Regions from separate parts of the Leuconostoc sp. XM4 genome, predicted to be linked through region 2. Evidence: riboswitches for the same ligand, from Rfam matches in the RefSeq annotation. Region 2 holds a riboswitch; each other region holds the start of a gene.
What was found. A riboswitch is a leader RNA that binds a small molecule or an ion and turns the genes downstream of it on or off. The one in region 2 is predicted to bind thiamine pyrophosphate.
Positions count from the first base shown of each region.

Region 1: linked by a shared signal. The riboswitch ahead of thiM (hydroxyethylthiazole kinase) and the one ahead of RHP64_RS04890 (acetylornithine deacetylase) in region 2 are both predicted to bind thiamine pyrophosphate.
Region 3: linked by a shared signal. The riboswitch ahead of RHP64_RS07265 (nucleoside 2-deoxyribosyltransferase) and the one ahead of RHP64_RS04890 (acetylornithine deacetylase) in region 2 are both predicted to bind thiamine pyrophosphate.
Region 4: linked by a shared signal. The riboswitch ahead of RHP64_RS07735 (ECF transporter S component) and the one ahead of RHP64_RS04890 (acetylornithine deacetylase) in region 2 are both predicted to bind thiamine pyrophosphate.

Region 1 covers NZ_CP134507.1:437,268-440,456, forward strand. Annotated here, with positions in the region: gene RHP64_RS02375 (ABC transporter ATP-binding protein) at 1-651, shown strand, start outside; gene RHP64_RS02380 (ABC transporter ATP-binding protein) at 648-1,361, shown strand; TPP riboswitch at 1,399-1,489, shown strand; gene thiM (hydroxyethylthiazole kinase) at 1,634-2,413, shown strand; gene thiD (bifunctional hydroxymethylpyrimidine kinase/phosphomethylpyrimidine kinase) at 2,406-3,189, shown strand, end outside.
Region 2 covers NZ_CP134507.1:974,805-977,993, forward strand. Annotated here, with positions in the region: gene RHP64_RS04880 (NAD(P)-binding oxidoreductase) at 1-197, opposite strand, end outside; gene RHP64_RS04885 (DUF6622 family protein) at 655-1,167, shown strand; TPP riboswitch at 1,311-1,399, shown strand; gene RHP64_RS04890 (acetylornithine deacetylase) at 1,488-2,753, shown strand; gene tenA (thiaminase II) at 2,756-3,189, shown strand, end outside.
Region 3 covers NZ_CP134507.1:1,432,390-1,435,578, forward strand. Annotated here, with positions in the region: gene RHP64_RS07255 (class I SAM-dependent methyltransferase) at 1-488, opposite strand, end outside; gene RHP64_RS07260 (thymidylate synthase) at 469-1,476, opposite strand; gene RHP64_RS07265 (nucleoside 2-deoxyribosyltransferase) at 1,501-1,971, opposite strand; TPP riboswitch at 2,081-2,188, opposite strand; gene RHP64_RS07270 (phosphoketolase family protein) at 2,567-3,189, shown strand, end outside.
Region 4 covers NZ_CP134507.1:1,539,153-1,542,341, reverse strand. Annotated here, with positions in the region: gene hisC (histidinol-phosphate transaminase) at 1-543, shown strand, start outside; gene tenA (thiaminase II) at 631-1,335, opposite strand; TPP riboswitch at 1,409-1,511, opposite strand; TPP riboswitch at 1,644-1,733, shown strand; gene RHP64_RS07735 (ECF transporter S component) at 1,856-2,446, shown strand; gene RHP64_RS07730 (ATP-binding cassette domain-containing protein) at 2,460-3,189, shown strand, end outside.

The sequences.
Region 1 (3,189 bases), 540 kb from region 2:
ACATTATTTAATTTACTAACAGGTGTATATTCACCTAGTGAGGGAGAAGTACTCCTATTTGATGGTCAGCAGTTAGCTAATGTCAATCGTCAATCTCCTGCAAAACGTGCTCGATTAGGCGTTGCGCGCACTTTTCAAAATATTCGCTTGTTTGAAAGTCGAACAGTATTAGAGAATGTTATGATTGCTATGAATTCTAGTACTCAGGCACATGTATTCAGTTCATTGTTTCGTTTACCTTCATTTTATAAAAATGAAGAGCAACTAAAAAACGAAGCTCGTAAGCTGCTAAGTATTTTTGATATGCTGGAGGTACAAGATACGCTGGCAACAAACTTACCATATGGGCAACAACGACGTTTAGAAATTGTGCGGGCATTGGCCACAAAACCTAAAATCTTATTTTTAGATGAGCCAGCAGCTGGTATGAATCCACAAGAAACGGCTGATTTAACACGTTTAATTAAACAAGTTCAACAAGAATTTAAGATGACAATTATTTTAATTGAGCATGATATGAACCTTGTTATGGCTGTCAGTGAGCGATTATATGTATTAGAGTACGGTAAGTTATTAGCCAGTGGCACACCATTAGAAATACAGCAAAATGCCGATGTGATCCGTGCATATTTGGGAGAAAATAACGAATGAGTGCATTACTGACAGTTGAAAATTTAAACGTAAGTTATGGTGCCATTAAAGCGGTACAAGACGTTAACTTTGTGGTGAACAATAACGAAATCGTATCACTAATTGGTGCTAATGGCGCTGGGAAAACTACAATTTTACGTACGATTTCGGGCTTAGAAAAACCCACTAAGGGACGTATTTTATTTGAAAATCAAAACATATTGACTATGAATTCAGAGCGAATTGTCTCAAGTGGAGTTGCTCAAGTGCCAGAAGGACGTCGCGTGTTTTCTGGCATGACTGTTCAAGAAAACCTACAGTTGGGTGCTTTTACTCGAGGCAAGGGTATTAACTTGAAAGATGAATACACACTTATTTACGATCAGTTTCCAATTTTAAAGGAAAGACGTAATCAAGATGCAGCGACTTTATCTGGTGGTGAACAACAAATGCTAGCCATGGGTCGCGCATTAATGGCAAAACCAAAATTGTTATTGTTGGATGAACCTTCCATGGGCTTGGCACCGCTATTTATTGAGAAAGTTTTTGATATTATTAAAAATGTTAATGCACAAGGAATGACAGTATTAGTAATCGAACAAAATGCGAATCAAGCGCTAAAAATTGCGGATCGCGGCTATGTTTTGGAAAGTGGAAAGATCACGATGACAGGTACGGGAGCAGAGCTACTTGCATCAGATGACGTGCGCAAAGCATACTTAGGCGGTTGATTATTCATATGGATTCAGGTACACTGAAGTAGAATTAAATAAATATCTGGGGTGCCCAAGCTGGCTGAGAGATACCCATTGAACCTGATTACGGTAATTCGTGCGAAGGAAGATTATAATAATGAACTATTCTAGTGTATAAATATGCCTATTTAGCCGTTAACTAATCTTTTCTGATAGTTAGCGGTTTTTTTATTCATTAATGTTAATTTTTAAAATTAATGAAGATATTTGTTTAAAAACACGAAGCCAAACAAAAAAGGAATTTAATCATGAATATTACAGACATTAGAACGAAATCACCTCTTGTCCTGACTTATGCAAATTTTGTTACACCACAATTTGTAGCTAATGTAGTTAATGTTGTTGGTGCCTCACCGTTAATGAGTCGCGAGCTAGCAGAATTTAAGGAATTAGCCGGAATTGCCAATGCGGTGATTATTAACACAGGGACGCTTCAAAAAGTAGAAATTAACGATATTATTAAACTTTCTCAGGAAGCATACCAATTAGGCAAGACAGTCGTATTAGATCCGGTTGCTGTATCAGTTCCATTTAGGTCTAAAGCCATTACACAATTTTTAGCCTCTGGTCATGTTGATGTTATTCGTGGCAATGCAGCCGAAATTGCTTGGTTTGCCGATATTGATTTTGCTAGTCAAGGTATCGATGCTACTGGAAAAGGTGACGTAATTGAAATTGCACAGCGTGCCGCCAAAAAAACAGGTGCAGTGATTGCGCTAAGCGGGGCTTGTGACGTTGTCAGTGATGGTCAATACACACAAACACTTGATATAAATGTTGAACAATTATCTTCTATTGTAGGTACAGGAGATGCCTTATCATCATTAATTGGTGCGTTCATTGCCGATGGGCTAAAGGTTCCTAATGTGATGAATGCAATGGCTACATTCAAACTTGCTGGACAAAAAGCCGCTACAAAAACGAATCAACCAGGGTCTTTTACAAATCAATTATTAGATGAATTATTTGTTATTGATAATATCGATGTTCAAAATTTTATTAAAGAAAGTGTGCTGAATCATGGTTAATAAAACACCCCAAGCTCTAACAATTGCTGGTATGGATAGCAGTGGTGGCGCTGGAGTTAGCGCGGATCTAAAGACGTTTGCCGCCCAAGGTGTTTATGGCGCTAATGTTATTGTTGCTCTAACAGCACAAAACACAATGGGTGTACAGCAAGTTTCGATGACTTCACCATCTATGATCCATGCCCAATTAAAATCAGTGGCTGATGACTTAAAAATAAGTGCTGTAAAAAGTGGCATGCTTGGTGATGTGCCCACAGTAGAATCAGTGTCTGAATTTTTACAACAAGCAGATTTTGGTAACTATGTATTAGATCCTGTAATGGTTGCCAAGGGAGGCGCTCACTTATTGAGTGATGAGGCCATAGTTGCTATTAAGTCTAGTTTGATACCGTTGGCAACGCTCATTACGCCTAATATGCCAGAAGCTGAAGTCTTAAGTGAGTCAAACATTACTAACCATGAAGATGTGATGCAATCCGCTTCAAAGATACAACAATTAGGAGTTGAAAACGTATTATTAAAAGGTGGGCATGCCTCCGGGAAAGATGTTTATGACTATATTCTATTGGCTGATGGTAGTCATTTTTGGCTTAAAAGCTCACGGGTAGATACAATTAGAACTCACGGGACAGGGGATACAATTTCTGCGGCCATTACTGCTCGTTTAGCTTTGGGAGATGATATGAAAACGGCTATTATTCATGCAAAAGCTTATGTTGATGCTACCATTCGTGAAGGTATCGATGTTGGGCATGGGCATGGACCGCTTAATCACC
Region 2 (3,189 bases):
GCGTCAATGTCTTCAACTTTTTGAGATAAGGTTTCAATATCATCATGTAAATCAAAATTGATCGCAGTGATATTTTTGTGTTTCATTGTCCTTTCGGGGTTTCGTGATCCAGCTATGATTTCGTGATGTTGATTAATCAGGTGCTTGATTAACTCTTGACCAACACGACCATTAGCACCAATAACAAATATTTTCATTTTTTATTTCCTCAAATTAGGCTCATTTTTGAACATACCTTACTATATGTGAGTTTAACATAATTTATATTTTTGTGTTGCTAAGCACTTTCATTTAGAAAATGAATAACTGGCTTAAGAATTAAATACGGTGTTCACTTTTGAAAGAACGATAAAAAGATTTTGTGAATGATTTTTGAGGACGAGACAATTGTATAATCCTTTGACTTTCCCCTCCAGATAGATGATGATTTTTTCCCTTACATATAAATGGTCACCACTTACATTTACACACTGACCCGTCGTCAAGTATTTTTACCTCTTGTCGTAATTCTTATCTCAACAGTTATATTTTTCAGTATGATATTGAGTGTTGAAAGATATTTCTAATGTAGAAATTTTGTTGATCCGGTTTGTTTGTTGTGTAAATTGTCATTTCACACTAACCAAAATTTATGTAAAGAAGGGAAGTATCATCATGGCTGATATACTAAAATTTATTTTCGAAATCATTAACAACACACCGTTCTGGGTATGGGTTGTTTTAATTATACTAATTAAACGAGGTACGTCATTAATAAATGACAGTCCTGCTTCTATTGGAAGATCAATCATAATGCCTTTTATTTTCGTTATTTGGGGTCTAAATACAGTAGTAAACAAATTTGCTTCTCCAAATACTTTGCTGAGTTTTTACCTGGTGGCATTGATTTTAGGATTTTTGTTCAGTTACTTACTTTATATGCGACGATCTTTTTATGTTGAAGATGGCCAATTAATTCAGGAGGGTAGTACCTTACCTTTAGTTATTATGCTAACCAATTTTCTAGTAAAATATATTCTAAACGTTATTCTCGCTATCCATCCAGTACTTTACACTCAGATGAATTTCAACATTTTTTATGGTATTGTTTCTGGGTTCACAGTTGGATTATTCTTTGGCGGCATTTATAAAACGCTTACGGCAAAGAAACAATTTTTGAAGTCATAGTGAAAGGAGATATTCCAGTTCCCAAGATCATGCTCAATTACACCATCGTAACCGTAAAACATAAACAAAGGTTCATGTAAGTAATTACGCGTGTCTTTTGACAGAGGTTTCAAAATAAGATATACTCGGTTAATAATTGAATAGTAAATAACTAGGGGCGCCAATTGGCTGAGAAGAACCCTTTGAACCTGAGATGGATAATGCCAGCGGAGGAAAGTGAATTGTGTGATGCAACAGTAACTTGTTAGCAATACATATTTAAAGCAATTTTTGAGCACTTTTGTCCGCTGACAAAAGTGCTTTTTTTGTGGAGGTAAAGCATGGATTTAACAAAAGTTACTCAACAAATTGCGTCGCAGCAAGATGATTTATTAGAATTGGTAAAGCAGTTGGTTGCTTTTGAGACCCCAGCGCCACCAGCGCGTAACACACGTGAGGCTCAAAATTTTGTTGCTGACTACTTACGGCCTTTAGGATTTGATATTGATCAATGGGCATTATATGACAACGATGACATTGTGGTTGGAACCAAAAACGGTGATTCGACATATCAGAGCTTGATTATTAATGGACATATTGACGTTGCCTCGTTAAACCCTGATGAGCAATGGTCTTTTTCACCTTTTGAGACTGTTATTCAGGATGATCGATTAATTGGTCGTGGTGTATCAGATATGAAGGGTGGACTAGCAGCGGCATTGTTCGCCTTAAAAACTTTACATGACCAAAACATTTCTTTACCAGGGAAAGTATTATTTGAATCCGTTATTGGTGAGGAAGTTGGTGAAGCTGGCACAAAATCAACCATTGATCATGGTTATACAGCAGACTTTGCACTCGTAACAGACTCAAGTGACTTAGAGGTTCAAGGGCAAGGCGGTGTTATCACGGGATGGATAACAATTAAAAGTGATCAAACGTATCACGATGGCTTACGTCGTAAAATGATTCATGCTGGTGGTGGTTTGCGAGCAGCAAGCGCTATTGAGAAGATGGCCAAGATAATTATTGGTTTACAAGAGCTAGAACGTGACTGGGCAATAAATAAGGTGTACCCAGGGTTTCCTGCTGGTACAAATACGATTAATCCAGCAGTGATTGAGGGTGGACGACATGCAGCCTTCGTAGCAGATGAAGCGCGTTTATGGATAACAGTCCATTTTTATCCCAATGAAACCTATCAATCTGTCACTAAAGAAATTGAATCCTTTGTAACTCGTTTAGCGCAAGCCGATCCATGGTTACAAAATCACTTACCTATTTTTGAATGGGGTGGGACTTCTATGATTGAAGATCGAGGTGAAATTTTCCCAGCACTAGAAATAGATGAAAACCACGCTGCAGTTCAATCACTATTAAAGTCACACCAGATTACATTTGGAACTAGGACTAACATCTCTTTTTCGACCAGTGTCACTGATGGTGGCTGGTTTGGTGATGCGCACATTCCGGCTGCCATTTATGGTCCGGGTGATTTAAATAATGCGCATGCTGTTGATGAAAGCATTTCAATTGAGCGTTTGGTGCGGTACAGTCAATCTTTAGCACATTTTATTGCGGAGTGGACACATACTAAAAAGGAGTAATAATGGTATTTAGTCAAGAAATTCTTACAGAACTTAGCGATGTTTGGCAAGCTAATTTAAAACATCCATTTGTTCAAGAAATTGGTGAGGGTACTTTACCCGTGGAGAAATTTAAATATTATATGATACAAGATTATGTTTATCTTATTCATTATGCCAAGATATTTGCTCTAGGTGCGCTTAAAAGTACAGACCTAGAGAGCATGACGCAATTTTCAACGATTCTTCATTCAACCTTAACGGATGAAATGGCGCTTCATCGGCAATATGCTGCCCAATTTAACATTAGTGAGGAAACTTTGGCATCAGCACAGCCAGCCCCAACAACTTTGGCGTATACAAATTATTTATTGTCAGTTTCTCAAACTGGCGGACAAGCAGAACTCTTGGCAGCATTGTTGCCTTGTATGTGGGGCTATGAAGCAATTGGCAAAAG
Region 3 (3,189 bases), 460 kb from region 2:
CCCGGTTCACCATTTTGAAAAGTTGAAAATGGTACACCCGTGGTATTTGGATTAGTATCTAAAATGATGAAGTGACTGTTTGGTCGCAATGTTCGATAAATTTCCCTCATAATCTTTAAAATTCGTTGTTCAGACTGATTGTTAATAAAAACATAGCACGCAATCGCACCATCTACTGAATTATCAGAGATAAAATCTAAATTATCTTTTTTAACAATTTTATAATCAATTTGCTGATGCTTACGCTCTCTTTTCGCAATTTCAATCATTTTAGCAGACTCGTCAACCGCAACTATATCGGCTGATAGTTGGTTTGCTAAACGCAGCGAAACTTTTCCAGGGCCACATCCATAGTCTAATATTTTCTTTGCTTGAGTCGATTTCAAAATCGACAAAACAAAATTATATCCCAAAACCTGTTCTAATACGTCATTATAGTCGTTAAACTGATTAGCCACGACTTCATCCTTAAATAAATTTTCTGTCATTGGACACCATCCCCCTACTCATTTTCGTTGGCCATCTATTCAGCAAAAGATGTTGATATACTGGCAAAAGATGGTCAAATAACACCTGGTCTACTTCCTCGTGATAATAAATCATTTGGTAAATACTAAATAAGGCCAATATTTGTTGCCAATACGACGATAACTCAGTCTGTTGAATGTCCACCCAATTCATTGTTAGTTCTTTTTTTCTTAATTTTTCTTCATAATGCATTAGCTCATGTACCATCGCCCAATTATTTCCTTGCGGCATTTTAGGAGAGATAAATGTTTGATCATTTGATTCATTGAGCACATGCGTCACCCACTGATTATCAGGTTCATAAATATGCATTGTGCCCACGCTATGGTAATATTTTCCAACTTTAAGATTCAACTCTCGTGCCATAAATTCTTGGATAAAGGTGAATGAAAAAATATCACTTACTATGCCTCGAAACGCATCATTTGCTCGCATGTAAGCCACCATATTAAGTTGGTTATTTCTAATTAAGAACTGCAATCCCAATGTGCAAGATACATCTAAATTTTGATTAATTGTTAATTCGTGCGCATCAAATATTTGGATTACCGCTCGTTTCGAATCAGCATCATTTAGCAGTTCTTGTTTAACGTTCTGCCATTGATTTAGGTTTTGTTCCCCAAAATGAAACAGCTTTTTGCCGTATGCCGTACCGGTTAGTATTTGCCCGTCCATTGAATAATCAGGCATTCGTTTATTGTAATAGCTGATGTAAGACAAGCTATTGTTTCCTGTTAGATACCACAATGCCTCCGCAAAATTAAAGATAATATTTGTTTTTCTCGTTTGGCTATATACAATTCTCTGTACGGGATTTTCAATTTTAAAATTAACACCTAATTTTTCCCGACTACTAAATCCTCTGGGCTCATTGAAAAATTCTGCATGATGATATATTTCATTTAGTTCGGCTATATAGGCATCATCAAAGGTTTCATATGTTGTCATTTAACTCAACTCCCTCATTCAACGCTACTTTGACAATACTTTATTGTGTTGTAGATAATTGTCTATCACATTACTTATTTGTGAAAGGCAACTATTCATATTTTCGTAATAGATATACTCTACGTCCCCAATTACACCAAGACCACGTATCAAATATGCATAGTCAACATCATTCTTTAAAAGCAAAATAATCTTTTTATGAAATGCTGACGCCCAGCCAATTTCAATATGGGTACCTGGTGATGCTGGGCTACCCGGAAAAGCCATTAAAACATCACAATTTTTTATGGAATTAAAATCAGCATCTGTACATTGAGTAGGGGTCATCATTTCTAATCCCCAATTCTCTCGTTTGTGCGCATTATCCACAAACATTCCTTTATCTTCTAACACTTGCATTACTTGCTGCAGTGCCTGTGTAGTTTCCGTATTGACTCGATTGTTTTGATTCAAAAGTTGTTTGAAAGGTGCCGCCAAAAAAACACGTTGATTCACAAAATTGCCTCCTAAATTTTCAACACATAGAAAAAGAGCGTTTGCAATAATAACAGTTATATTGCAAACGCTCTTAGATATAGTATGGCTGTTTATATGATTGCAAAAAAATCATATATTCATACTTTCCTACGCTGCTTGCTACAGATCAGGTTCAAAGGGTTCAAAGATTATCTCTTCTCTCTCAGCTTTTTTAAAAGCACCCCTAGTATGTTAATTAATCGACTAATAACAAAATCGAGTGTAACACACTTGTTCAGAAGTATGCAAACAAATTATTTTATCAAATAGTAATGTTAAGACGCTAATTCCCGTTATGACGCGATTATAACCATAAAAGTCAATACCAATACATTAATTGGGTCGTACCAATTAATGTATTGGTATTGACTTTTCAAAAAACAACCTTTACGATGAATATGTAAAAACACGGCTTGATAATGAATTGGTGTTCGCCAGGTTCAGATTAATTATCAATTTATTTCTGAACTTTTCACTATACTTTGCAAAGTTAATTTTATATCTTGCAATATTTTTTACGCAATCGTAGCATGCACTTTGTGTATGCATTGTCACAAATTGGAGGAAGTATCAAATGAATATCGATTCAACAGATTACCTGAACAATTTAGATGCCTACTGGCGAGCTACCAATTATTTGTCAGTTGGACAACTCTATTTGTTAGATAACCCATTGCTTAAGGAAAAGTTAACGGCAGAACAAGTTAAAATTCACCCAATCGGGCACTGGGGCACGATTCCTAGTCAAAACTTTATTTATGCCCATTTAAATCGTGCTATTAATAAATTTAATTTGAATATGTTTTACATTGAGGGGCCTGGCCATGGCGGACAAGTAATGATTTCAAATGCTTATCTTGATGGTAGTTATACCGAAGCATTTCCAGAAATCACACAGGATGAAGCGGGTATGCAGAAAATGTTTAAGCGTTTCTCTTTCCCCGGTGGCGTTGCTTCACATGCTGATCCTAAAGTACCTGGATCGATTCATGAAGGTGGTGCTTTAGGCTATTCTATCTTGCACGGTGCTGGTGCTGTATTGGATAATCCAGACCTCATTGCTGCGGTTGTTGTTGGCGATGGTGAAGCAGAAACAGCACCCCTAGCCACTTCATGGCATGTTAATAAATTTTTGAATCCTAAAAATGATGGTACTGTATTACCAATTTTGAATTTAAATGGCTTCAAGATTGCGAA
Region 4 (3,189 bases), 560 kb from region 2:
TTGGACAAGCTGCCAGCAAATATTACGTTAGTAGTGGACGAAGCCTACTATGATTTTGTAGATGAACCTGATGCTACCGTGGCACCTTTGGTAGCTGAGTACACAAACTTGGTTGTGCTACGTACCTTATCAAAGGCATACGGTCTAGCTAATTTACGTGTTGGATATGGCATTATGCAAGATCCCCTTTATAGTGCGATGCAAGCAGTTCGTTTACCGTATAATTTATCAACCTATCAGATTGTTGGTGGCACGGCTGCTGTATTAGATCAAGAGTACTTGCAGAAAAATGTCCAACGTTTTCAAGTAGAGCGCCAAAAGTTCCAAGATTTTTTGACTAAAAATAAGTTTAAGTTTTATGAATCACAGGCTAATTTTATTTGGATAAAGGTTGGCGAAACGAAAAAAGTTGGTCAAAAATTATTAGAACAAGGTTTCCAAGTCAACGATCGACTTAATCCTGAGTGGATTCGTATTGCGTTAGGTACACCAGAAGACAATGCTGAATTAAAATTAGCTTTTTTGAAAGCTACAAACAAATAAATTCACGGATACACAAAAATGTTGCGTCATTAAATAACGACGCAACATTTTTGTGTTATTAAATTTCACTTCTTTACATCAATAGCCTTACAAAGTGTTTGCCTGATTTAATACATCTTTGAAGCGCCAGTCTTCTTGGTGGTAGGCTTGTTCCCAGAACTGCCATTCTAATTCACAACTTTTAAGAAAAAACTGTGTGGCCTGTTGGCGTTGTTGAGTTGTTGCATTTTCTGCCAAGCGATCTATCCATTCAAAGATTTTGTCAGATAGTGAAACTTCCGAATCATCATCTGTATTATCATAAAAATCAATCCAGCTTTTGAATGGGTTATCATTTGTGTTCGCTTTCTCCTGAACTTGTTTTTTTGCAATTTCATTATAGGTCCAAGGGCACGCCTGAAAAGCAGCTAGAATATTTAATAAGGAGCCGGTGTCAGCCGCACGATACATATGTGATTCGTATAGATATGCTTTAGGTGTTGGCGTGGCGTGTTGCAATGTTTCATATTCGACGCCGGCAACGTCACAAAAAACATGATGGGGATGAATTTCGCTATTTAAAATGAAATCAATTGAATCAGCAAAAAATTTCATTTCATTACGATCAGTTAATTTTGTAATGGCATTGGCATAAATTTTGATAAATTCACTAAGATATTGGAAATCTTGTTCAACGTAAAAAATCAAAGCTTCTCGGGGAACGTAACCGTCCGCAATGCCACGAACAAATGCGTGATCATGAATGGCTGTCATAATTGGTGCAGCTTGGGTGCGCAATTCTTCTGAAAACATAATTTCTCCTAAAATCTTTACATGTCCAACAAAAAAACTCTCTCTTGACTATAGGCAAAAAAGAGTATCTTTTGTAAAAAGAATACCACTTTCCTACGCTAGTATTGACTAGATCAGGTTCGAAGGGATTGATAAGTAATATCATCTCAGCCAAGAAGGCACCCCTAGTGGACAGCATATATTTTTTTTAATGAGATTAGCATAGCATTGAAAAATTAAAATTGCAAATGGTTTTATGGTGTAGCTAATGGGCTAGAAAATTTCTTTGCATTTAAAATTAGAATGGGTTATACTAATTCACGAAGTTAATATTTTATCTGGGGTACCGTAAGGTTGAGATAATACCCATTGAACCTGTCAGGTTAATACCTGCGAAGGAAGAATAAGTTAGATTAAGATGTCTTTTTGATGCCATCAATCACTAAATTCTTTTGTGGTTGGTGGCTTTTTGTATAGACACTTATACTATAAAAGGTATTTTATCGAAACATACAGCCTCGAAACAAGAGGAGAGATGTTTATGGAACAAGTAGAAACAGTAACAGCGGGATCAAAAGGGAAATGGTCTTTGCGAGAAGTCATTTTAATGGCGTTGATTGGTATCGCCTTTGGTGTGATTTATTTTATTATGGATCCAGTGTACACAGCACTTGATGCAGTCTTAGTTCCGCTTGGGTTACACCAATACACCATTGCAATCACTATTGGGCCATGGATGATGGCAGCCCCATTGGCTAGTTATTTATTGAAACGTGTTGGTGCGGGATTAATAGGTGAATTGCTTGGCGCCACTGGAGAAGCCTTGTTGGGCGGCTATTGGGGTGTTGCAACACTAATTTCTGGACTTATTCAAGGTATCGGATCAGAGCTTGGTTTTACTTTGACAGGATATAAAAGCTGGAAAATGGGTTTGATTTTGTCAACATTTACTGGAACATGCGTGACATTCATCTGGTCATTGTTCCACGATGGATATCTACAATTTGATTTTGGTATGCTAGTTGGGTTGTTTATTGTTCGCTGGATTTCAATTGCATTTTTTGCTGGTCTATTAGTTTACTGGATTGTCAACTTGCTAGAGAAGTCTAAATTATTAAAAACAAACCGATAAGGTCAATAAAAGTATGACGGAATTAAAGGCCAATCATTTAGATATTAAATTTGACGATGAAATTATCTTAGAAGATATTTCACTGGAGATTAGACCAGAACAATTTATATTATTAGTTGGTTCATCTGGATGTGGCAAATCAACTTTGATGACTGCCTTAGCTGGGTTATATCCTAAATATGGCGGCGAATTGTCACAGGAAGTGTCTTTGAACCATCAGTCAATTGCTCAAATCAAAGCGAACCATCGCGCTAAAAAAGTTGCCATGCTATTTCAGCATCCAGATCAACAATTTGCCATGGATCGCGTAGAAGATGAATTGATTTTTTCATTAGAAAATTTATCTTTAACTACCGAGGAAATTGATAAGAGAATTAATTCTGCTTTATCAGAGGTAGGAATTGAATCACTGCGACACCGAGAACTTTCATACTTGTCAGGTGGAGAATTGCAAAAGGTTGCTTTAGCTGAAACATTAGCGATGGGTGCAGAAATTATTTTATTGGATGAACCTTTTGCGGCCGTTGATCCAGAGCATCGACATGAGTTACAAGTATTGTTAAAAAAATTAGTTGATCAAGGACATGGTATTTTAGTTTCAGATCATGACACAAGTGGATACGAAAATCTGATAACAGATTTATATCGTATTGAAAATCGACATATAGCATGTGTTGATTCTACAGCTTGGTCTCCTTTTTTTAAACAAGATGTAAATGATAGTATTGTTACTAATGATGAAT